DNA from 4 places in the Sphaerisporangium sp. NPDC088356 genome. Region 3 is predicted to be linked to each of the others. Evidence: riboswitches for the same ligand, from Rfam matches in the RefSeq annotation. Region 3 holds a riboswitch; each other region holds the start of a gene.
What was found. Region 3 has a riboswitch for cyclic di-AMP ahead of AB0O34_RS24110 (hypothetical protein). Riboswitches for the same ligand answer to the same signal wherever they lie in the genome.
Positions count from the first base shown of each region.

Region 1 (5,644 bases), on a different contig from region 3:
GCGGTGGATCGCCTGTTCACCCGAGGCCCTCGGCCGAGCCGTCGCCGGTGACGCCCGCCAGCATCTCGGCGAACCGCTCGGCCACCAGGTCCCAGCGCCACTCCCGCTCGATCCAGGCCCGGCCCCGCTCGCCCATCTCGCGGGCGCGGGCCGGGTCCTTCAGCAGGGCGATCAGGGCCGACGCCACCGCCGCCGGGTCCTCGCCGTCCACCACCACGCCCGTCTCCCCGTCACGGACGGCGTCGGGCGCGCCGCCCGAGGCTCCCGCGACGACCGGCAGGCCGGTCGCCGACGCCTCCAGGTACACGATGCCGAGGCCCTCCACGTCGAGCCCTCCGTGCCGCGTGCGGCAGGGCATGGCGAAGACGTCGCCGGCGTCGTAGTAGCCGGGCAGGCTGTTCCACGGCACCGACCCCGTCACGATGACCGAGTCGTTCAGCCCGCCCGAGCTGATCGCCTGTTCGAGGGCGGCGCGGGCCGGCCCGCCGCCGACCAGCAGCAGCACGGCGTCCGGCACCTCCCGGAGCACCGCCGGCCAGCAACGTACGAGCGTGTCCTGCCCCTTGCGCGGGACCAGCCGTGAGACGCATACCACGACAGGCCGGTCGCCGATGCCCAGCGACATCCGCACCTCGGCGCCGCCCGCCCCCCGGCGGAAGACCTCGGTGTCCACGCCCGGCGCGAGCCGTACGAGCCTCGCGGGCGGCATCACTCGCGCCAGCCTCTCGCGGGTGTAGTCGCCGAGGTAGGTGATCGCGTCGGCGTGGGAGCCGATCCTGGCGAGCAGGCCCCGCACCAGGGGCACCCCGGCCCAGGCGGCCTCGTGGCCGTGGGTCAGCATCACCACCCGCCGCGCTCCCGCGGCGCGCATCGCGGGCGCCAGTATGCCGAGCGGCGCCGCCGCGCCGAACACGACCGTGTCGCACCCCTCCTCGCGGACCAGCGCGGCGGCACGCCTGGCGACGTCGGGCACGGGCAGCATCAGCGAGGTGGGGTGCCGCACGACACGGTACGGCTGGCGCGCGTCGAACTCCTCCCAGCCGTCCCACCGGGACGCGTAGACGGTCACCGAGCCCGGCGGGCGGCGTACGGCGAGCGCGTGCACGAACGCCTGGATCCCACCGGGCCTCGGCGGGAAGTCGTTGGTCACGACCAGCGCCTTCGCGTGCCCGGTCGGGGTCACGGCTCCGGCAGCCCGTGCAGGCGGACCCAGGAGCGTGCGAGGGCGAGACGCTGCGGGCTCGTCGGGTGCGAGGCGTACATGACGTACTCGAAGGCGTTGGGCGACAGGTCGGAGATGTTGGTCACGGCCAGGCGCTTCTGCATCGCCGCGAACGTCGCCGGGTCGCGCGTCAGGTCGAGCGCGTGCACGTCGGCCCTGGCCTCGATCTGGCGGCTGACGATGTTCTCCGCGGGACCGGAGAGCACGGTGGTGAGGCTCATCAGGCCCAGCAGTAGCCCGACCGCCCGGGGGTCGGCCACCGACGCGACGCCGGTGCGGCGCCTCACCGAGGGCGGCGAGACCACGAGGAACAGCAGGCAGGCTCCGGCGGCGGCGCCGAGCGCGCCGACCAGCGTGCCGTACAGGACGTCGCCGTTCTTGGCGTGGCCGAGCTCGTGGGCGACGACCAGCTCGACCTCACCCGCCGGCGCCCGCAGCAGCGTGTCGTACACGACGATGCGCCGAGTCGCCCCGAAGCCGGAGACGTAGGCGTTGAGCGCGGTGGTCCTGCGCGAGGCGTCGGCGACCAGCACGTCCTCGACGGGCACGCCGTCGCGGCTCGCCATGGCGATCAGGTCGCTGCGCAGCCGCCCCTGCGGGAGCGGGGTGAAGTCGTTGAACAGCGGCTCGACGACGACCGGGTAGACGAACGAGGCCGCCACGGTGAGCAGGAACGCACCGGCCGCCGCCGGGATCCACCAGCGCCGCGGCGAGCGGCGCGCCAGCCAGACGACGGCCAGCACCATGATCGCGATCACGACGGTCTGGACGCCGAAGCTCTTGAGCCGGTCGGCCGACCACGCGGGCCACTGCTGCGTGGACAGGCCGAAAGCCCGCAGGCGGGTCTCGTACCACATGCCGAGCGGCCACTTGATCGCCAGGCTCACGGCCGAGAGCGCGAGGACGCCGAGCAGGGCGCGCAGCCACCACGGCCCCCTGAGGCGGCCCACGACCCACGCGCCGAACGGCGTGAGGACCAGCACGCCCGCGACGACCAGCGTCACCGCCAGGGAGAGGTACACCGGGACGTTCACGGCGGCGTCGAACGCGGCGGCGCGGGCGATCTGCCCGGAGCTGAAGTCGCGCGCGGGGTCGGGCGTCACGGCCGGAGCAGCGCCCGGCAGGGACCGCCACGGCGTGGTCAGCGCGACCACTGCGGCCACGGCCACGCCCAGCAGGACGAGCGCGATGCCCGCGGCGCGCACTCCCCCGCCCGCGCGCACGCCGCCGCGGGCCTTCTCGGTCAGCCCCGCCACGCGAGCTCCCTTCGGACGTACTCGCGCCAGGCGGCGGTGAACTCCTCCGTGGTCATCCCCAGAGCCCGGCCGAGCGCGGTCCGCGGGTCACTTCGCATGGACTCACGGTAGAGGGTCACGAGGGCACGCTCGCCGAAGCGCCCCGCGACATACCGGCAGGCGAGCCACGCCTCCTCGTACGCCTGCGCCAGCCGCGCGGAACCGGCGGCGAACGAGGCTGAGCCGGGGAGCGACCCCGGGACCCTCCCGGCGCGCACCTCGGCGCCCAGCTCCGCCGCGGCCGAGGCCACGGGGATCCCGGTGCCGAGGTAGCCCACGTAGTCGGCGAACCCCTCGATCAGCCACTTGGGCGTGCGCCCGTCGGCCGCGGCCCCGGTGGCGACGTGGGTGAGCTCGTGGGCCAAAACGACGTCGCGGCCCGCGCCGGTCAGGCGGGCGAAGGAGCGTGGTTCGATGATCACGCGATCGGTGCCGGCCACCGCCGCGAGCCCGCTCACCGCGGCGGGCGCGGCCAGCCGCGCCGCCTGCTCGGTGGTCGCGGGGACCAGGATCAGCGGCCGTACCGGCCCCGCGACCCCGGCGACGGTCAGCGCGGCACGGTCGGCCCTGCGGGCGAGGTCCGACAGCCCCGCGAGGCCCGGGCCGCCCGCACTGCCCACCCGGCCGATGACGACGGAACGCTCGCCCTGGACGACCTCGGCCCCGGACCAGATCTCCGGGTGCTCGCGCAGCACCGAGTGCGCCAGGGACAGCGGGCCGCCGGCGCCGGGAGGACCCGTCAGCGCGGCCAGCAGCCCCGCCAGTGCGGCCCAGAGCCAGACGACGCGCATGCGGGCAATCTACCTGCTGCCTCCGGCGGGCAAGGCCCGCGCGGAACCGGCGGAGACGTGCGAAGGCCCCGTCCGCCTCGAGGGGAGAGAGGTGGACGGGGCCCTCACGACCTTCGCGTGCTCAGCGTGCGGACGGGGAGGCTTCTCGGGAAAGGAGTCCTGGGAAGTCCCCTGGCACGCGGGTCACGCTCCGGGGCGGACGGCTCCGACGAAGCTGACCTTGCGGTAGCCGTTCAGCTTGTCGATGCGCACCCTCGCACCACTGTGCGGGGAGTGGATCATCTTGCCGTGCCCGACGTACATGCCGACATGGCCGAGACCGCTGAAGAACATCAGGTCGCCGGGCTTGAGGTTCTTCCAGGAGATCTTCTTCTTCACACTGCGGAACTGGCTGGCCGCGATGCGAGGAAGTTTCACTCCGGCCTTGCGCCAGGCGTACATGACCAGACCCGAGCAGTCGAACGCGCCGGGGCCGCTCGCACCCCACCGGTACGGGTCGCCGAGCTGCTTCTTGGCGACGGAGACGGCGGTGTGCGCCTTGATTCGCTGTTTGGCGACCTTGCTCAGCTTGGAGGAGCTCTGAGCGCTGGCCACCGTGGCGGCGTCAGCCGCCGTCGCCTGCATCGCGACCGCCCCGGTGGAGGCCGCCATGGTGAGCACGACACCGCCGAGGGAGAGGCGGGCGAAGCGAGACAGGCAGGGGTTTTGCGTGGTGCTGGACAGGATCGCTCCTTGATTCTTCCACTCACGCCTACCGGGTTAGCTGACGGATTCGGGCTTGGAAGTCGCCCTACGGCGCAATAGCGCCGACTCACCCCCTGACCCCACATTTAGGGTCAATTGGTTCCCCGGTTCCGTGCTCCTTGCCGCACGGATTCGGCAGGTCACCGCTGCCTGCGGTCCTGAATCGCGCCTTACTTCGACGGCGGTGACCATTGGATCTGTTCTACGGCGCCGGCCAGTTCGACCGGCTTTGCTCGCGACGGCATGGCGTGCTCGCCGCGGGCCAGAAACTACACAGATCCTCAAATACAGGCAAAGCCAGCGGCAAGTTCGTAGATCAATTAGAGGTGATCACTAACGGATAACGCCTGCAAATCAGGGGCCTGAGTTACCTAAATGTGATTCCCCTCACATATCCCGAAACGTGACCTGTCGTGAGTCACATCCGTCACTCCAGCCCCTCGGGTTAGCGATCTTCATCCAGCCGGCGGGGACGGCGCCTGGGAAGCGCCCACGCCCTCATGGCGTGCGAGATGTTCGGTGCGCCGTTCGGGCTGCTGATCCCGCTGGCCGGCCCGCTGGCCGGCCCGGGGGCCGGCCTGGCCTTCGTGGTCGTGGGAGGCTTCGGCGTCGTCGCGGGCGTGGTCGTGGGGAACGTCATCAAGTCGAGCTTCCGCCAGATGTACTGTCCCCGCGAGCTGATGGGCCGCGTCTCGGTCAGCATGCAGTTCGTCAACTACGGCACGATCCCGCTGGGCGCCCTGATCGCCGGGGTGCTCGGCGACTCGATCGGCGTCCGCCCGTCAATGTGGATCATCACGGGCGCCCTCGCGCTGACAGGTCTGGTCCTGCTCGCCGGGCCGCTCCGGCGGCACAGGGACCTGCCGTCCGCGCCGCCGTCCCCGGTCACGGCAGGGTGAGCCGCACCGCCTGCCCGTGCCCATCCCCGGCCTGACCCCGATCACCGTCGGCTGGGCCGTCCGCCAGTGGGACGCCCTCGGCCCACTGGCCACCGAGTTCGGCGACCCCGTCACCGCCACCGGGCAGGGCGCTCAGGGACGTATGGCGCCGAAGATCCCTCGGTAGGACGAGAGGGGGACGACCTTCACGACGTCCCCCGTGCGGGGGGCGTGGACCATCTTGCCGCCGCCCGCGTACATGCCGACGTGGCCGAGACCGGAGGCGAACAGCAGGTCGCCCGGCTGCAGGGCGTTCAGGGAGACCCGGCGGGAGGCGCCCCAGGAGTACTGCTCGGCGGCGGTGCGCGGAAGGCTGACACCGGCCGCACGCCAGGCCGCCTGAGTGAGGCCCGAGCAGTCGTAGGAGCCTGGACCGGTCCCGCCGTACCTGTAGGGCTTGCCCACCTGCGCGAAGGCGAACTGGAGCGCCGTGCGCGCGTTGCCGGAGGCCGAGCCGGTGTACTTGATGCCGGCACTGTTGGGGTTGCCCGCGTTGTAGGCGTTGAGGCTGCGGAGCAGGCGCTCCTGCTCGCCGACCAGCTTCTCGACGTCCTTCTTCTGCTTGCGCAGGTCGTCGAGGAGCTTGATCGCCTTGTCGTACGCGCCCTTGGCCTTGTCGCGGTGGCCCTTGATCGAGCGGGTGGCGTTCTCGAA
Region 1 covers NZ_JBFBIK010000137.1:999-6,642, forward strand. The annotation lists gene AB0O34_RS32025 (glycosyltransferase family 4 protein) at 17-1,183, opposite strand; gene AB0O34_RS32030 (M48 family metallopeptidase) at 1,180-2,478, opposite strand; gene AB0O34_RS32035 (hypothetical protein) at 2,466-3,308, opposite strand; gene AB0O34_RS32040 (C40 family peptidase) at 3,492-3,959, opposite strand; cyclic di-AMP (ydaO/yuaA leader) riboswitch at 4,042-4,200, opposite strand; gene AB0O34_RS32045 (hypothetical protein) at 4,565-4,951, shown strand; gene AB0O34_RS32050 (NlpC/P60 family protein) at 5,084-5,644, opposite strand, start outside.
Region 1: it holds a riboswitch for cyclic di-AMP, as region 3 does, so the genes downstream of both, AB0O34_RS32040 (C40 family peptidase) here and AB0O34_RS24110 (hypothetical protein) in region 3, are expected to answer to the same signal.

Region 2 (5,644 bases), on a different contig from region 3:
CATCTCGCCACAGGCGCCGCCGAGAGAGAAGAACAGCCCCGCCCAGGCGGCCTCCTCGCCGTCGGTCAGCAGCTCGGGCTCCTCACCTGCGGCCCTGCCGTCGAGGTGGTCGAGGGCGTGGCCGAGCACGTAGGGCCGGGCCTCGGGATCCGCCTCGCGCAGCAGGTCACTGGCCTCGACGGCCACCGCGAGGTCGGCGAGTTCGCCGTCGGCCTCGTACCGGCACCAGTGGTACCAGGCACGCGCGCGCAGGGCTTCCGGCTCTGATGAGCCGCGCAGCCGCTCGGCGTCGGCGAGGGCCTCTTCGGAGAACAGACCGTCGGCGTGGCCCTCCTCCTGGTAGGCCCTGACACAGGCGTAGATCCGGGCTAAGACGGCTTCGTCCACGGATCCGACCGTACGGCTGGACGTGACCTCGCGGCTACTGATAGTCCACAACTTGTGGATGGATTCGACGTGCTATTGGACGACACTCCCGACGATCCCGGCCTTGTCCGTCTCGACCTGCCGCCGGGAAGCTCGGTCCTGGACGCCACCGAGGCGCTGGAGTCCCTCCTGGCCGACGACGCCTCGATCGAGTACGCCGTCCTCGTGGTGGGAGACCAGGTCGCCGGTGTCTCCAGCCGGTCCCGACTCGTACGCCTCGGCTCGGCGGTGCTGCGATCGCTTGGAGACGGCGCGGGCGCGACGCTTCCCGGCGAGTCGCTCCGCTACCGGATCATCCGCTTCGCCTGCGCGACGTGCGGCTCGGCGACGCGACGGGTCCACCTCGATCCCCGCATGACGCCCACGTGCCCTCAGGGGCACGGGCCGATGGAGACGCGCAGGTGAGCCTGGACGCGCTGGCCAAGCCCGGCATCTCCGGAGGACGGTTCCTCCTGGTCGACTACCTGCCCACCTATGCGGCCTCCCTCATGGTCCTGGTGCTGGTGTGGGCGGGCGCGCCCGGCCGCCCGGTCGACTTCGGGCGCGCCTGGCGTACGGCCGCGGGACTCCGGACCGGTGAGGTGGTGCTGCTCGGGGTCGCGATCACGCTGCTCGCCGTCCTCGGCACCCCGTTGCAGCTGGCGCTGGTCCGCCTGCTGGAGGGCGAATGGCCGCCGGCCGGCCTGGCCAGGCGCTCTCGTGCGAGGCAGGGACGCCTCCGGGCACGGCTGGCCTCCGCGGAGGAACTACCCGAGAGCCAGGAGGGCACGGCCGAGGGACAGGCGGGCACGGTCGAAGGTCAGGAGGGCACGGCCGAGGGACCGGCGGCGGGAGCCGAGACGTATGTGGCGGAAGCCGGGATCCAGGCCGCCGGGGTGGCCGGCACCCGGCTACGGCGGCTGTACCCGCCCGCGGAGCTGCTGCGGCCGACCGCACTCGGGAATGTCCTGGCGGCCACAGAGTCCCAGGCCGGCGAGCCGTACGGGCTCGACGCCGTGGTGGCGTGGCCGCGCCTCTATCCGCTCCTCGGCGAGAACGTCAAGGCCGTCGTCGACGACCGGCGCGACATCCTGGACACCTCCGCCCGCCTGTCGGTGACGATGGCCGCGACCGCGGTGGTGGCGGGCGCGCTGCTGGCCCGCTCGGGATGGTGGCTGCTGCTGGCCTTGGTGCCGCTGGTGATCGCCCGAGTGGCGTACGTGGGGGCCGTCCACGCCGCCGTCGCCTACGGGGAGGCCGTGCGGGCCGCCATCGACCTCCACCGCTTCACGCTCGTCGACGCCCTGCGCCTCCCGCTCCCCCGCGACCCGGACGACGAGCACCGTCGCAACACCTACCTGTGCGACCTGTGGCGCCAGGGCATCCCCATGCCGCCGGAACCGTACCGCCACCCGTCGCCGCCGGACGACGCCCGTACCTCGCATGTGGACAGGCGGCCACCCCGGCGGCGCTAGTCGTTCTCCCGTGCCGGTCACGTTCATTCAGTGTGCGCCGCGGTGTCGGTGGGCTTGCCCTCCGGAACCTCGTCGTGTTCCGGCGCTGGCCGCGGAAGTTCGGACGCGTCGTGGATCGCGGGCCGCGGCCTCACGAGCAAGCGCCCCGGGAAATGACTGTGGGCACCCGCCGTCAAGTGGAGAGTGCCCAGGTCATCGGTCAAAGCGTGGTGCGCCGCCAGGGACTCGAACCCCGGACCCGCTGATTAAGAGTCAGCTGCTCTAACCAACTGAGCTAGCGGCGCGTGACTACGGTGACTTTAGCAGTCCTGGCCTGGCTCCGCACATCCACAGTGGTGATGCGGGGCTTTCAGGTGGTTCTCCGTGAGGCCTTCCGTACGGAGGCCTCCGGGTGTCAGCCGTTGGCGAGGACCACAGGGGCCGGGGGCTTGGCGGGGTTCTTGTCGACGACGCCCCACGCGCCGTTGGAGAACGGGACCGGGTAGTTCTTCTTGCCCACGCCGTTGCCCCACTTGGTGATGACGTAGTCGACCTTGATGTGGCCGGCGTCGAAACCGGTCACCACCAGGGAGGAGTTGTTGAAGGTGCCGCCGGTCAGCTCCGCGAAGGTCTTCCCGTCGATGTCCAGCATGACGCCGCTCTCGGACGGGATGCCCGGGCCTCGGTCACCGATGAAGAAGGGGGCCTTCTTGTCCTTGTAGAGGACGTACCCCTCGGTTCCGAGCGGCCAGCTGGGGCTGGCGAACAGGCCCTTCTGCATGGGCTTGCCGATGGCCGGCAGTCCCGTGTCACCCATACGGCCGGAGGAGTCGTCCCAGAAGTACGACGCCTTGGTCGAGCCCTTGAGCAGCATCGGCTTCGAGGCCTGGGTTTGAACGGGGGTCAGGGGCTTGTCATCGGCGTGGGCTGTGCTGGTGGCGCAGACGGCGGTCGCGCATGCGAGGGCGACTCCGGCGAAGCCTGACGTCCATCGACATTTGGGGGTGTTCTTGAAAAAAGGCATGGAGGATAGGATCTTTCGTCAGAAGACAAGGGGACCCGCGCTCCGAGAGTCAAGATTTCGGTGCGGGGGGTGGAAAGCGCTCTCAGGATGCGAGCGAGACCACAGGGGTCGATCGCGGCGCTGAGCGCGCGTCCGTATTCGTCCGTTAGCGACGGCGGATTGCCATCATGTGTCACAGAGGGATCGCTCGGTGCACGGCTGCTAGCAGCCGACTCGCCCGCCGCTTCTGACGGCGAGATCCGGGTCTAGGGTTGCCCGGCGGACTGACTGCGCGGAGTGAGGTGCTCCACTCGGGTCTCCTCTCCAATCACGTCTACCGGGTTAGCTGACGGGTTCGGGCTTGGAGTCGCCCTACCGCTTGCGCGGATTCACCCCGAAGAACTTGGGTCCCCGGTTCCCCTGGGCCTGATGGGCCTTGGAGATTCGACACTTGAGGCGGCGGCCTTCGGCTGAAGACCAGGTCACCACCCCTTTCGTGGTTGAAACCTTACCCACCAAGTCAGGACAAAGCAAACGAAATCACTACAAAGCATTATAAGATCTACCTTCGCACCACAAACCCCCACACTTCGGACATTAGGGTCCATGGCGAGTTCAGCGTAGGGGCCGGCGGGGAGATCAATGTGACGCCTGTGACTGCTGATGAACATGGCACACGAATGGCATGAAAAAGCGCACGCCCGTACGTCGAGACGGGCGTGCGCGAAGGGTGGGAAGTGCCGCGCGGGCGCGGCGAGGGGGTCGACGGTCAAGAGCCTGGAGACATGAATCGGGGCCGGACAGTCCCCCGCCTGCCCGGCCCCGATCTACACGGTCCAGCGCCGATGCCTTCCCCCAAACGCACCGGGCGGTCCCGCTGTACGGACGCGGTCCCCCACCGCGTCCTTCTGGCAAAAAGCTCTGCGGCGCCCTCTCGGGCGGCTGGTCGCATCCCTCTTGACCTGCCTTAACACTACATACCGGGGCCTGAGCTACTCGTCATCCCCGGGTATAGATTCGGTCTAAGTCGCTCGGATGACCGGGTACGGCCGGACCCGCCGGGCCAGGCGGCTATTCGGGCAGTTCGACCTTGACCTCGGTGCCCTTTTCGAGGGAGCGGCTGACCGTGCAGTGCCGCTCGTGGACCCGGTGGGCCACGGCGCGGAAGACCTCGTCCGCCTCCGCGTCGCCCTCGGGCAGCTCGACGTCGTACGTGATCGTGACCGGGCCGAGCAGCGTGGGCTCGGCCTTCTCCGCCTGGACCGTCATCGCCAGCCGTACGAGCCTGTGCCCGCGCTGGGCGGTGAGCGGCTCGACGGTCACGATGTTGCAGCCTCCGACCGCGGCGAGCAGCAGCTCCACGGGGGTGAAGACCCCCTCCTGGTCGCCGCTGCCCATCGCGACCTCCGCTCCGCGCGCGTTGCGCGCCACGAAGCCGTCGTCAGTACGCTCCACATTTACCGATGCCATGCTCTGGAGCCTAGAGCCGGCCGTGAACGCTCAGGCGTCGGGGTGCTCGGAAAGGTAGGCGATGTAGACCGGGCGCAGCGCCTCGCCCAGCTCGCCCTCACCGGAGGCCATCGCGTCGCTGAGAAGCGCCGAGACCCGGCTGAGGTCGTTGGCCGTCTCGTCCGAGTGACCGCTCGCGGCCTCGGCCGCCGGGATCACCTTCAGCAGTTCCCACAGGAAGCCGAAGTCGCCGTGCGCCACCGCGTAGCGCACCGCCCTGTCGTGGAGCTCCTTGGGCGTCAGCGACTGCAGCTCGTCCTGGTCCATTACGGCTCACCCCCTTTTATGGCCCTTTCCCCGTGATCAGGGGGATATGCACATCAGGCCAGCCGGACGATCATCTTGCCGAGGTTCTCCCCGCGGAGCATGCCGATGAAGGCGTCCGGAGCGTTCTCCAGCCCTTCCACGACGGTCTCCTCGTAGGTGATCCTGCCTTCCTGGAGCCACGCGCCGACCTCCCTCATCATTTCGGGCATCCGGTCGGCGTGGTCCCCGACGATGAAGCCACGCAGCGTGAGCCGCTTGCCGACGACCTGGAAGAGGTTGCGCGGCCCGCAGACCGGTTCTGCCTCGTTGTAGACGGAGATCGCCCCGCACATCGCGGTGCGCCCGTACCGGCGGAACACCTCGATGGCCGCCTCCAGATGCTCGCCGCCGACGTTGTCGAAGTAGACGTCGATGCCGTCGGGGGCCGCCCGCCTGAGCTGCTCGGCCACCGGCCCGTCCTGCTTGTAGTCGAACGCGTCGTCGAAGCCGAGCTTCTCGACCACGTAGGCGACCTTGGCGGGGGAACCGGCGCTGCCGACGACCCGGGAGGCGCCCTTGAGGCGGGCGATCTGCCCGGCCAGGCTGCCGACCGCGCCCGCGGCCCCCGACACGAACACCGCGTCGCCCTTCTTGAAGGCCGCGATGTCGAGCAGGCCCACGTACGCGGTCAGGCCCGGCATGCCGAGCACGCCGAGGTAGGCGGACAGCGGCACGCCGGGCAGGGGCGTGATCCGGCGCGCCTCCGACGCGTCCATCACGGCGTGCTCGCGCCAGCCGTAGTCGTGCAGGACGATGTCGCCGACCTGGAACTCCGGAGCGAGGCTCTCGACCACCTCCCCGATCGCGCCGCCGCGCAACGGCTGGCCCACCTCGAAGGGCGGTACGTACGACTCGCCCTCGTTCATCCGGCCGCGCATGTACGGGTCGACCGACATGTAAAGGTTCCGCACCAGTATCTGCCCCTCGCGCAGCGGCGGGAGCTCCAGCTCGACCAGCTCGAAATTGT
Region 2 covers NZ_JBFBIK010000002.1:36,520-42,163, forward strand. The annotation lists gene AB0O34_RS01345 (CHAT domain-containing protein) at 1-387, opposite strand, end outside; gene AB0O34_RS01350 (hypothetical protein) at 457-831, shown strand; gene AB0O34_RS01355 (hypothetical protein) at 828-1,880, shown strand; tRNA gene AB0O34_RS01360 (tRNA-Lys) at 2,088-2,164, opposite strand; gene AB0O34_RS01365 (hypothetical protein) at 2,275-2,883, opposite strand; cyclic di-AMP (ydaO/yuaA leader) riboswitch at 3,178-3,322, opposite strand; gene AB0O34_RS01370 (OsmC family protein) at 3,934-4,332, opposite strand; gene AB0O34_RS01375 (hypothetical protein) at 4,363-4,638, opposite strand; gene AB0O34_RS01380 (NADP-dependent oxidoreductase) at 4,692-5,644, opposite strand, start outside.
Region 2: it holds a riboswitch for cyclic di-AMP, as region 3 does, so the genes downstream of both, AB0O34_RS01365 (hypothetical protein) here and AB0O34_RS24110 (hypothetical protein) in region 3, are expected to answer to the same signal.

Region 3 (5,644 bases):
TCGCTGGAGGAGATCCGGCCGGGTGACGGCGAGCGGGTCTTCTACCGCAAGCCCTGGTGGCAGAAGATCATCATCATGTCCGGCGGGCCCGCCATGAACTTCGTGCTGGCCTTCGTCCTGTTCGCCATCATCATCATGGGGTTCGGCGTCCAGGTCATGAAGCCGGTCGTGGCCGAGGTCTCCAAGTGCGTCATGACCCAGGCCGAGCAGGCGAAGGGCCAGAAGTGCACGCCCTCGCACCCGCTGACCCCCGCGGCACTGGCCGGCCTGAAGGTGAACGACAAGATCGTCTCCCTCGCCGGCAAGCCGGTGGCCTCCTGGGAGGAGGCGACCAGCGTCGTCCGGGCGCACGGCGCCGGGCCCGTCGCCATCGGCATCGAGCGCGGCGGCAAGCCCATGACTCTCAACGCCAACCTCGTCGCGCAGGACCGCCCGTCGGTCGACGACCCGACCAAGATCGACAAGGCCGTCGGCTTCCTCGGTGTGAGCCCCACCGTCGTCCTCGAGAAGCAGGGCCCCGGTTACGTCGTCGGCGTCATGTGGGACGTGACCAAGCGCAGCGCCCAGGCACTCACGAGATTCCCCGAGAAGCTCGTCGGCGTCTGGCAGGCGGCCTTCGGCGGAGGCGAGCGCGACCTCAACAGCCCGATGAGCGTCGTGGGCGCGGGCCGCATCGGCGGCGAGATCGCCGCGGCGCCCGTACCGGTGGAGAACAAGATCGTCGGGTTGCTCCAGCTGCTCGCCGGGGTGAACCTCGCGGTGGGCCTGTTCAACCTGATCCCGCTGATGCCCCTCGACGGCGGCCAGATCGCCGGAGGCCTCTGGGAGGGGCTCAAGCGTGGGTACGCCAAGGTGCGCCGACGTCCGGCCCCCGGCCATGTCGACATCGCCAAGGCGCTGCCCCTGACGTATGCCATGGCGGCGGTGCTCCTGGTCATGGGCACCCTGCTCATCTACGCCGACATCGTCAACCCGATCCGCCTGTCGGGCTGACCGGCAGGCCCACGGCGATCCGAACAGGTGATCGATGTTCTAGGGTGAGCACGTGGAGATCGAGCCGTCGCAGGCGCTGGAGCGGCTACGACGCCTGTGCCTGGCCCTGCCCGAGACGAGCGAGCGGCTGAGCCACGGCGCGCCGACCTGGTTCGTGCGTGGCAAGAAGACCTTCGTGACGCTGGCCGACCACCATCATGACGACCGCCTGGCCTTCTGGTGCGCGGCGCCGCCCGGCGCCCAGCAGGCGATGGTCGCCGAGGAGCCCGAGCGGTTCTTCCGCCCGCCCTATGTCGGGCATCGTGGCTGGCTCGGCGTCTACCTCGACGTCCCCGCCGACTGGGCCGAGATCGCCGAGATCGTCACCGAGGCCTACCGCCTGATCGCCCCCAAGAGCCTCACCGCCCGGCTCGGCTGACCACCGGCCGGCCGGTGGCTAGTACATCGAGATGTGGACATGGTCGAAGTGGTTCGCGGTGACGCCGCCACGGTTCGACATGGCACGCCAGCCGGGGAATCCCAGGTTGTAGATCCGCTGCTTGTAGATGACGTACTTCACGCCCAGCTTGCGGCCGTTCTTGATGGCCCACGCGGCGATCTGGTCGCCCAGCGCGGCCTCCCCGGCCGAGGGCATCGCGCCGCCTGAGCTCAGCATGAAGTCGCATGCGCGGCCCAGCGGGTGCTCACCGCCGTCGTTCTCCGCGCGGTAGCAGCCGACCGGGAAGCCGAGGGAGAAGTGGCTCTTCACCTCGGCCCGCATCAGTCGTGTCCTCGGGGTGATGTTGTCGCCGCCGGTGGGAAGCTCCGGAGCCCACGACCCGTTCGCCCGCTTGCCCGGCGCGGTCGGTACGAGCTGGTCGAGCTTGTCCTTGATCTGCCCGATCAGCTTCTCGGCGTCCTTGCGCTGGCCGGTCACCTCGACGACGTCGTCGCGGAGCTGCTTGGTCAGCTCGGCCGCGTCGTCGGCGGCCTTCTTGCGGGCGTCCCTGGCCGAGGCGAACCCCGCCAGCTTCGCCGACTGCTCGGCCTGGAGCTGCTGCAGCATGGCGGCGTCGCCGTATCCCGGGGCCATGAGCTCGCCCACCATGCCGAGGCCGCCCGCCTGGTAGCGGAGCTGGGCGATGTCGCCGACCTGCCCCTGCGCCGCCTTGAGGTCCGTCTCGGCGCTCACCAGGCGCTCGCGTGCCGACTTCTCGGCCGCCTTGGCCTTGGCGACGGCGACGCGCTTGGCGTTGTACTCGCCGATCAGCTTGTCGACCTTCTTGCCGAGGGAGGCGAGCTGCGACTTGAGTTGTTTCTCTGTGGGTTTCGGCGCGGCGTTTCCCGCCGTCGCCTGGCCGAGCATGAGCCCGGCCGCGGTCAGAACGCTGGCGGCCACGTAGGCGTAGCGGCCCGAAGTCGGGGGCAGAGCCCACTCCTCTCCATCTGCCGACCGGGTTAGCTGACGGGTTCGGGCCGGAGTCGCCCTACCACGAAGTGGATTCACCCCAAGAACCAATGGGTCCCCGGTTCCCAGGCGGGGCACCTGGGATTAGGCACACCAGCCGATACGGCCGGTGTGCGATGGATGGTAGTGGTAAAGCCCCCTTTGTGGCGACTTGGGGGCGGAAATCACCCCAGGTCATCCTGGGACCGGAGCAGCCGGGCCGCCTCCTCGGGGAGGACGTCGTTCACGAAGGCGCCCATCGCGGACTCGGAACCGGCCAGGTACTTCAGCTTCTCCTTGGCCCGCCGGATGCTGAACAGCTGGAGGTGCAGGTAGGCGAGGTCGCGCCCGGTGCGCACCGGGGCCTGGTGCCATGCCGCGACGTACGGCATCGGCACGCCGAACAGGCCGTCCAGCCGCCGGAGCACATCGGTGTAGAGGGGGCCGAAGGCGGCGCGCTCCTCGGCGTCCAGCGAGCACAGGTCGGGGACCTGGCGGTTCAGGTAGACGTTCACCTCGAACGGCCACCGGGCCGCGGCCGGGACGAACGCCGTCCAGTGGTCGTTCGACGCCACCAGGCGCGTCTCGGCCTTCCGCTCGGCAGCGAGCACGTCGGCGAACAGGTTGCCCCCCGTCCGCTCGCGGTATCGCCCGGCGGAGGCCAGCATCTGCCGGGTGCGGGGCGTCACGTAGGGATAGGCGTAGATCTGCCCGTGCGGGTGGGACAGCGTGATGCCGATCTCGGCGCCGCGGTTCTCGAAGCAGAACACCTGCTCCACGCCGGGCAGCGCCGCGAGCTCCGCCGTGCGGTCGGCCCAGGCCGTGAGAACCAGGTCCACCTGCTCGGGGGAGAGGGCGGCGAACGACGACCCGTGCTCGGAGGTGAAGCACACCACCTCGCAGCGGCCGAGGCCGGGCCGTACCTCGCTCAGGCCGCCCACCTGCTCGTAGTCGCCCGCGTGGAAGCTGAAGGACGGGAACCGGTTCTCGAAGACGGCGACGTCGTACTCGGGGGAGGGGATCTCGGTCGCCCGGCCCGGCGCCGAGGGGCACAGGGGGCACTCGGCGGCGGGAGGCAGGAACGTACGGCTCTGCCGATGGCCGGCGACCGCGACCCACTCGTCCATGACCGGGTCGTGGCGCAGCTCGGAGGCCGGAGGACGCGGGGGCAGCTCGCGGGTGTCGGGCGTGCTCCGGTCGGCGTCGTCGCGGCGGTCGAAGTAGATCAGCTCGCGGCCGTCGGCGAGGCGGATGGCCGTGCGCTTCACTGGGCCACCACCTGCGGTGCGCCGGCGGGATCGGTGAGGATCAGGGTGCCGACCTGGTCGGAAAGAGTCGAACCGGCCTCCTCGGGCAGGCCCGTGTCGCTGATCACGACGTGGGCCTCCTCCAGCTTGGCGATCGTGCTTATGCCCACGGTGCCCCACTTGGTGTGGTCGGCGAGCACGACGAGCTGCTGCGCGGCCGCGACCAGCTCGCGGTTCGTCTCGGCCTCCAGCAGGTTGGGAGTCGTGAACCCCGCCCTGAGGTTCATGCCGTGCACGCCCAGCATGAGCGTGTCGACGTTCAGCTGGCGGATGGCGGCCACGGCGACCGGGCCGACCAGCGCGTCCGACGGGGTGCGTACGCCGCCGGTGAGCACCACGGTCTGGTCGGCACGCCCCGACCGGTGGAAGACGTCGGCGACCTGCACCGAGTTGGTGATGACGGTGAGCTCGGGGATGTCGGCCAGGTGGTGGGCGAGTGTCCACGTGGTGGTGCCCGCCGACAGCGCCACGGAGGTGCCGGGGCGTACGAGCTCGGCGGCCCGGCGCGCGATGGCCTCCTTCTCGGCCTGCTGGCGCACGGACTTGGCCGCGAACCCCGGCTCCTCGGTCGACCCCGCGCCCGTGGCGGTGGCGCCGCCGTGCACCTTCTCGATGAGCCCGCGCTCGGCCAGGACCTCCAGATCGCGGCGGATGGTCATATCGGACACCCCGAGCTCGCGGACCAGGTCGGCGACCCGTGCCGCGCCGTTCCTGCGAACGCGCTCGAGGATCGCCTGCTGCCGTTGCTGGGCCAGCATGGTTCTCTCCTCTTCAACAGATTCCAACAAATTATCGCACGTTACTAACGGTCCGATGTTGAAACTTGATGGCGGAGAGCTCACAACGGGGAAGACACACCTATGACGGACGCGGCCCGTGGCCTGTGCACTCTTTGACGTTTGGGCCTTGTACGGCTCAGGCGCCAGGGGCACTGTGGGTGCACGAGGCGCACGGAGAGGAGACCGCGAGATGGGCAGACGCGCGCGCAAGGGCAAGGCCCGCAGGAAGAAGAAGGCCAACCACGGCAAGCGGCCGGCGTCACGCTGAGCGTTCCAGACGCGAGGGTCAGCCGAGCTGCCCGAGAGTGTCCTCGATCGCCCGGTGGAATGTCGGATACGCATAGATCATGGTCTTGAGCTGCTCGATCGGCACCCGCGAGTGCACGGCGAGTGTCAGCATGCCCAGCATCTCGCCCGCGTACGGCCCGGCGATCGTCGCGCCGACCAGCACCCGCTCGTCCGCCACCAGCTTGACGAAGCCGTCGGCCCGGTGGATCCAGCCCCGGGCGGACGAGGAGAGCTCGGTGAACGCGGTTCGTACGGAGATGCCCTTCTCGCGGGCCTCCCGTTCGGTCATCCCCACCGCCGCCACCTCGGGATCGGTGAACGTCACCCTCGGGACGGCGTGGTAGGAGGCGGCAGGCCCGCGCTCGCCGAGGATGTCGGCGATCGCGATCTCCGCCTGGTACATCGCCATGTGGGTGAAGGCGCCCTTGCCGGTGACGTCTCCAAGCGCCCAGACGCCTTCGGCGGCGCGCATGTGCTCGTCGACCACGATCGCGTGCGCGGACTCGTCGAGACCGATCGCGCCGACGCCGAGCGCCGCGAGGTCGGACCGGCGGCCGGTGGCGATCAGCAGCTTCTCGGCCCGGTGGCTGCCGTCCTCGGTCATCACGGTGAAGGCGGCCCCGTGGTGGTCCACCCGCGTGACCTTGGTGCCCGTACGGACCGTCATGCCCTCGCCGTCGAAGACCTTCGCGATCAGCTCGCACGCCTCCGGCTCCTCCGGGCCGAGGATCCGCCCGGCGGCCTCGATCACGGTGACCTCCGCGCCGAAACGGGCGAACACCTGGGCCAGCTCGGCCCCGATCGCGCCTCCGCCGAGCACGATGAGCGACTCGGGCACCTGCTCGGTCTCG
Region 3 covers NZ_JBFBIK010000072.1:10,853-16,496, reverse strand. The annotation lists gene AB0O34_RS24120 (site-2 protease family protein) at 1-993, shown strand, start outside; gene AB0O34_RS24115 (MmcQ/YjbR family DNA-binding protein) at 1,046-1,411, shown strand; gene AB0O34_RS24110 (hypothetical protein) at 1,430-2,371, opposite strand; cyclic di-AMP (ydaO/yuaA leader) riboswitch at 2,406-2,541, opposite strand; gene galT (galactose-1-phosphate uridylyltransferase) at 2,605-3,687, opposite strand; gene AB0O34_RS24100 (DeoR/GlpR family DNA-binding transcription regulator) at 3,684-4,484, opposite strand; gene AB0O34_RS24095 (NAD(P)/FAD-dependent oxidoreductase) at 4,792-5,644, opposite strand, start outside.

Region 4 (5,644 bases), on a different contig from region 3:
CGCGCGGTGATGTGCTGATGACGGTCTCCGGGCCGGCTCGCGACCTCCTCACCGCCGAGCGCACCGCGCTCAACCTGCTCACCCACCTGTCCGGCATCGCCACCCTGACCCACCGCTGGGTCCAGGCGGTGGCGGGGACGAACGCGCGCGTCCGTGACAGCCGCAAGACCCTGCCCGGCCTGCGAGCCCTGGAGAAGTACGCCGTGCGGTGCGGGGGCGGGGTCAATCACCGTATGTCGCTTTCCGACGCGGCCTTGATCAAGGACAATCACGTGGTGGCGGCCGGTGGGGTCGCCGAGGCGTTCCGCGCTGTGCGACAGGCCTATCCCGGGCTGCCGATCGAGGTGGAGGTCGATCGGGTCGACCAGCTCGAACCGGTGCTCGCCGAGGGGGCGGAGGAGATCCTGCTGGACAACTTCACCGTTGAGGAGCTGACGCGCGCCGTCCGGCTGGTGAACGGCAGGGCACGCCTTGAGTCCAGCGGAGGACTCACCCTGGAATCGGCCCGTCAAGTGGCCGAAACCGGTGTTGACTACCTTGCTGTCGGCGCGCTGACCCACTCGGCGCCCGCACTCGACATCGCTCTGGACCTTCGGGGGGCTTGATGCTGCTAACGATCGACGTCGGCAACACCCACACCGTGCTCGGCCTGTTCGAGGGCGAGGAGGTCATCGAGCACTGGCGCCTCGCCACCGACGCGCGGCGCACCGCCGACGAGATCGCGGTCGTCCTCCAGGGGCTGCTCGGCCAGAGCCCCCTGCTCAAGGGCGCGGACATCAGCGGCATAGCCATCTGCTCGACGGTCCCCTCCGTGCTGAACGAGATGCGCGAGATGTGCAGGCGCTACTACGGCGACGTCACCGCCGTCATCGTGGAGCCCGGCGTCCGCACCGGGGTGCCGGTGCGCATGGACAACCCCAAGGAGGTCGGCAGCGACCGCATCGTGAACGCGCTCGCCGCCATCACGCTGTACGGCGGGCCGTGCGTGATCGTCGACTTCGGCACGGCCACGTCGTTCGACGCGGTCTCCGCCAAGGGCGAGTACGTCGGCGCGGTGACCGCCCCGGGCATCGAGATCTCGGTCGACGCCCTGGCGGCGGCGGGAGCGCAACTCCACAAGGTCGAGCTCGTACGGCCGCGCTCGGTGATCGCCAAGAACACCGTCGAGGCACTCCAGGCGGGCATCATCTACGGCTTCGCCGGCCAGGTCGACGGCATCGTCGAGCGCATGGCGCCCGAGCTCGCCGCCGACCCCGACGACGTGACCGTCGTGGCCACGGGCTCCCTCGCCTCGCTGGTGGTCGACGAGGCCCGCTCCATCGACGTGCACGAGCCGTGGCTCACGCTCATCGGCCTGCGCCTCATCTACAACCGCAACACCAGCTGAGCCCCGCGGGCGGCCTCAGGGGCCAGCACCAGCCGTCCACGGGCCCACGACGCCGCGTGGCCTCGAACGCGACGGCATCGTCACCCGCACGGTCACACCGTCGGGGCCCATCCGGGTCGGCCACGAGCTGACGCCACTGGGCACGTCGCTCATGCCGGTAATGATGGCGATCAAGCGGTGGGCGGAGATCCATATCTGGGACGTGGAGGCGGTCCGCGCCGATTACGACGCCCGGACGTGATCGATAGCGACAAATCAGGGCCCGGCGGCATGTCGCGCGCCGTCCAGCCGGAAAAGGTATGAAACGACCCGTATTTCAGAGGCTGAATTAGGCGCTGATCATATATCCGTGCCCGAGGTCCGGAGGCCGGGGCCGGGAACCCGCCACCCACCAGCACCGTGGTCGCGCCTCGCCGGGGCCGTGACCGGGTGCCCACGTGATCTCGGTCGGTGTACGGCAGACCTATAGGTTCGCGGACATGTCATGAGTAGTTCACATATGGACTGGTATGTCAATCACGAACGTAACGCGTATCGAGGCCGGCGCTTGACGACCTTTCAAGATGGCGTTTACCGTTCCTGACGGGCGGGCCGAAGCATTCAGCATGTTGCCGAGTTCGTCGTGGGGGAGGACACCCGATGGCGTATCCGGATCTGGTTTCCCGGGAGAATGACATTCCCCCGGGATCAGACGGTGTGGGATTGAGCGACGATGATCTTCTTTTGCTCGCCGAGTTGGCCAAGGGCGTGACAGTCGACAGGGTGGGTCGCCGGCTGGATGTGAGCGGTCGCACGGTGCGGCGCCGCCTCCGGGGCATCTGCGACCGCATCGGCGTCGCCACCGCCATCGAGGCGGTGGCCTGGGCGGCGCGTCGCCGGCTCATCTAGCCGATGGTGCGGGCCGTGCGGCGAGGAGTGCGCGGCGGGCAGGCCTGAACCACTGCCTGCCCGCGTGTCGCTCTGTGCCGTGCGTGTGGCCTGCCCTGTGCCGTGCGTGTGGCTCCTCTGCGCCGTGCGGGCGCGGGCGGTGCCTTCGGGCGGTCAGTCGGCGATGCGCACGCCGCCGGCGAACGGCCGGTTGCCGAGGGGGGCCACCCGCACGACGTCACCGGTGTGAGGCGCGTGCACCATCATGCCGCCGCCGATGTAGATGCCCACGTGGTGCAGGTCGTTGTAGAAGAAGACCAGGTCGCCTGGCCGAAGATCCTGCCGGGACACGTGGGTTCCCGCGGTCCACTGGTCGCCGGTGTAGTGGGGGAGGCTGATGCCGACCTTCTGGTAGGCCCACATGACCAGGCCGGAACAGTCGAAGGTGGTCGGGCCCGCGGCGCCCCAGACGTACGGCCTGAGCTGCTGCGTCAGCGCCCACTTGGCGGCCTCGGCGGCCTTGCCCTGACCCGGGATCGGGATGTCGATCTTCGTCGCCCTGCCGAACGACTGGCCGGCCTGGGACAGAGCCCGCTTGAACAGGCTGCTCTCGGTCTTGGAGACCAGGGCGCGGATCTTGTCGCGCTGGGACGACAGGTCGGTGACGAGCTTTTTGACCTCGACCTCGCGGGCCTTGGCGCTCGCCTTGGCGCGCTCGGCCATGTCCATGGCCTTGGTGATCTGCGAGACCTCCTCGCCCTGCTGCAGTTGGAGGGCGTAGGTGGTGGCCGCACGGTCGAGGTAGCCGGCGGGGTCGCCGGACATGGCGAGGGCCAGCGAGGAGTCGATGCCGCCGGTCATGTAGGCGTCCTGCGCGTACAGCCCGGCCTTGCGGCGCTTCTCCTCCAGATCGGTCTGGCTCTTGGCCAGCGTCTTCTTGGCGAGATCGGCGGAACGCTGCGCCTGCTTGAGGCGCTCCTTCTGGCCGTTGTACTGCTCGGTGAGTGACTCGATCTGGTTGTAGAGGTGCTCGACCTGGGTCTTCAGCTGGTTCAGGCTGGGCTTGGGATCGGCGGTCGCGGTCATCAGCGGCGACCCGAAGGTCACGGCCGTCAGGGTGACGGTGACGAGCGCGATACGGCGTGGGAGGCGCTTGGGCGCTCCCATGACCGTGCCGAGCCAGGAACGCGGGCTCCGCTCTCGGGAGCGGGCATGCCTGCCTTCGCTCTTTCCGGGCGTGCGCCTAGGCTGCACCAACAAGCTCCTCTCCTCGGCCGCCTACCGGGTTAGCTGACGGGTTCGGGCCGGAGTAGCCCTACCGAGTGCGTGACCATGGAGGATCGCGATGCCTCCCTCTCGGATTCACCCCAGGGGTGGTGGTTCGCCGGGGTGTGCCCCGTGTCTCACCATTGGGTCCCCGGCTCCCCGCCACTTTGGATGTGGCCGGGATTAGGCGGTTTCAGCCACCGCTGCGCGATGACCGACATTGACGCTGGACACTAGTGCAGTCGAGGTTCCTGCTCAACCAGAACTGCGAATTCTGTTGAGGTTTCACAACCGGCGTGTCACGAGAAGATCACGCCCGCTGCGACGACGGGCCCACGTTACCCTGGGTTTACTGGTCTTTGGGGGTCACTTGCCGCAGAAAATCGCAGGTCCGTCACCGCATCGGCTATGAAATGTCGACAAGGCCATGGATTTCGACGCACGGCACTCGCTCGGCTACCCAGCGCGACAGCAGTGGGGACGGAAGGGGTTTTGGGTCCGTCCGTTATGGCGCGCGAACCGGCACAGCCGGAAAAGCCGGGCCGTCGTAGGCCGGATACGCTGGCCGGTCATGGAGCAGGTCGTGGAGCCCGTACGCGCCGGCAGCACGCTCGTCGTCAGGCGAGCCCGCACTCCCGATGTCCGGACCATCAGGCGACTGGTCGACACCTATTCCGGCGACGGCCCCCGCTTGCTGCGCAAGTCGACCGTCACCCTCTACGAGGACGTCCAGGAGTTCTGGGTCGCCGAGAGCGACGGTGTCGTGGTGGGCTGCGGGGCGCTGCACGTGCTCTGGGAGGACCTCGCGGAGATCCGCACCGTCGCCGTCGACGTGAGCTGCCGCGGCCTCGGCATCGGCCACATGATCGTGGCGGCGCTGCTGGACACCGCGCGGGAGCTAGGTTTGCAGAGGGTCTTCTGCCTCACCTTCGAGGTCGGATTCTTCGCCAAGCACGGGTTCGAGGAGGTCCAGGGCACTCCGGTGTCTCCGGAGGTGTACGCCGAGTTGCTCGACTCCTACGATGAGGGCGTGGCCGAGTTCCTCGATCTGGAACACGTAAAGCCGAACACTCTCGGTAACACGCGCATGCTTCTCCATCTGATCCCGCGATCTTGACCTCCAGGATGACGCGATGGAAAGGTGACTGCTGATGCCACTGTCGCTACGTTGGGCAACACCACAGCATGTGTGTCTGACATGCCGCATGCGAAGCCGAAGTGAGGTGACACGGTGAGCACCGGACAGCCGCCGTACCCACGGGACGAGCCGGACGACGATCAATCGTCATCCGGATCTCCGCAATATGGGCAGCAGCACAACGCCGATCGGCCCCTCCCGGGCGCAGATCCGGAGGTGACGGTCGTTCACCGTCCCCAGCCGACATCAGAGAACAGCTACGGCCAGCAGTCCTACGGCCAGCAGTCCTACGGGCAGCAGCCGTACGGCCAGCAGGGGGCTTACGGGCAGCAGAGCGGCACCGGAGCGTACGGCCAGGGCTACCCCCAGCAGCCGTACGGTCAGCAGGGTCAGCAGGCATATGGCCAGCAGGGCCAGCAGGGTCAGCAGGACTCGCAGCCGAGTTCCGGCCAGCAGTACGGCCAGCAAGGAGCCTACGGGGCGCAGGGCGGCACCGGAGCGTACGGCCAGCAGCCGCAGTACGGCCAGCAGGGGCAGCAGGGCTATGGCCAGCAGCCCGGTTATGACCAGCAGCAGGCGTACGGCCAGCAGCAGTATGGCCAGCAGGGCGCCTACGGTCAGCAGTCGCAGTACGGCCAGCAGGGTTACGGCCAGCAGCCCGGCCAGGACCAGCAGCAGGCGTACGGCCAGCAGGCCCCGTACGGTCAGCAGCAGTACGGTCAGCAGCAGTACGGCCAGCAGGGCTACGGCGACCAGCAGTACGGTCAGCCGCAGTACGGGCAGCAGCAGGCCGCCTATGGCCAGCAGCCGCAGTACGGCCAGCAGGGGTACGCCCCGCAGGGCTACGGCCAGCCGGGTTACCCGCAGGGCGGCTACCAGCAGCCGTACGCTCCGGCGGGCGTGCAGCCCCCGGGCGCGCCGGCGCCTCTGGCTGAGTGGTGGCAGCGCCTGGTCGCCCGCATCATCGACGGGGTGATCCTCGGGAT
Region 4 covers NZ_JBFBIK010000024.1:10,396-16,039, forward strand. The annotation lists partial or broken gene nadC (carboxylating nicotinate-nucleotide diphosphorylase) at 1-605, shown strand, start outside; gene AB0O34_RS12050 (type III pantothenate kinase) at 605-1,387, shown strand; partial or broken gene AB0O34_RS12055 (winged helix-turn-helix transcriptional regulator) at 1,455-1,628, shown strand; gene AB0O34_RS12060 (LuxR C-terminal-related transcriptional regulator) at 2,027-2,275, shown strand; gene AB0O34_RS12065 (NlpC/P60 family protein) at 2,429-3,508, opposite strand; cyclic di-AMP (ydaO/yuaA leader) riboswitch at 3,514-3,720, opposite strand; gene AB0O34_RS12070 (amino-acid N-acetyltransferase) at 4,104-4,637, shown strand; gene AB0O34_RS12075 (RDD family protein) at 4,875-5,644, shown strand, end outside.
Region 4: it holds a riboswitch for cyclic di-AMP, as region 3 does, so the genes downstream of both, AB0O34_RS12065 (NlpC/P60 family protein) here and AB0O34_RS24110 (hypothetical protein) in region 3, are expected to answer to the same signal.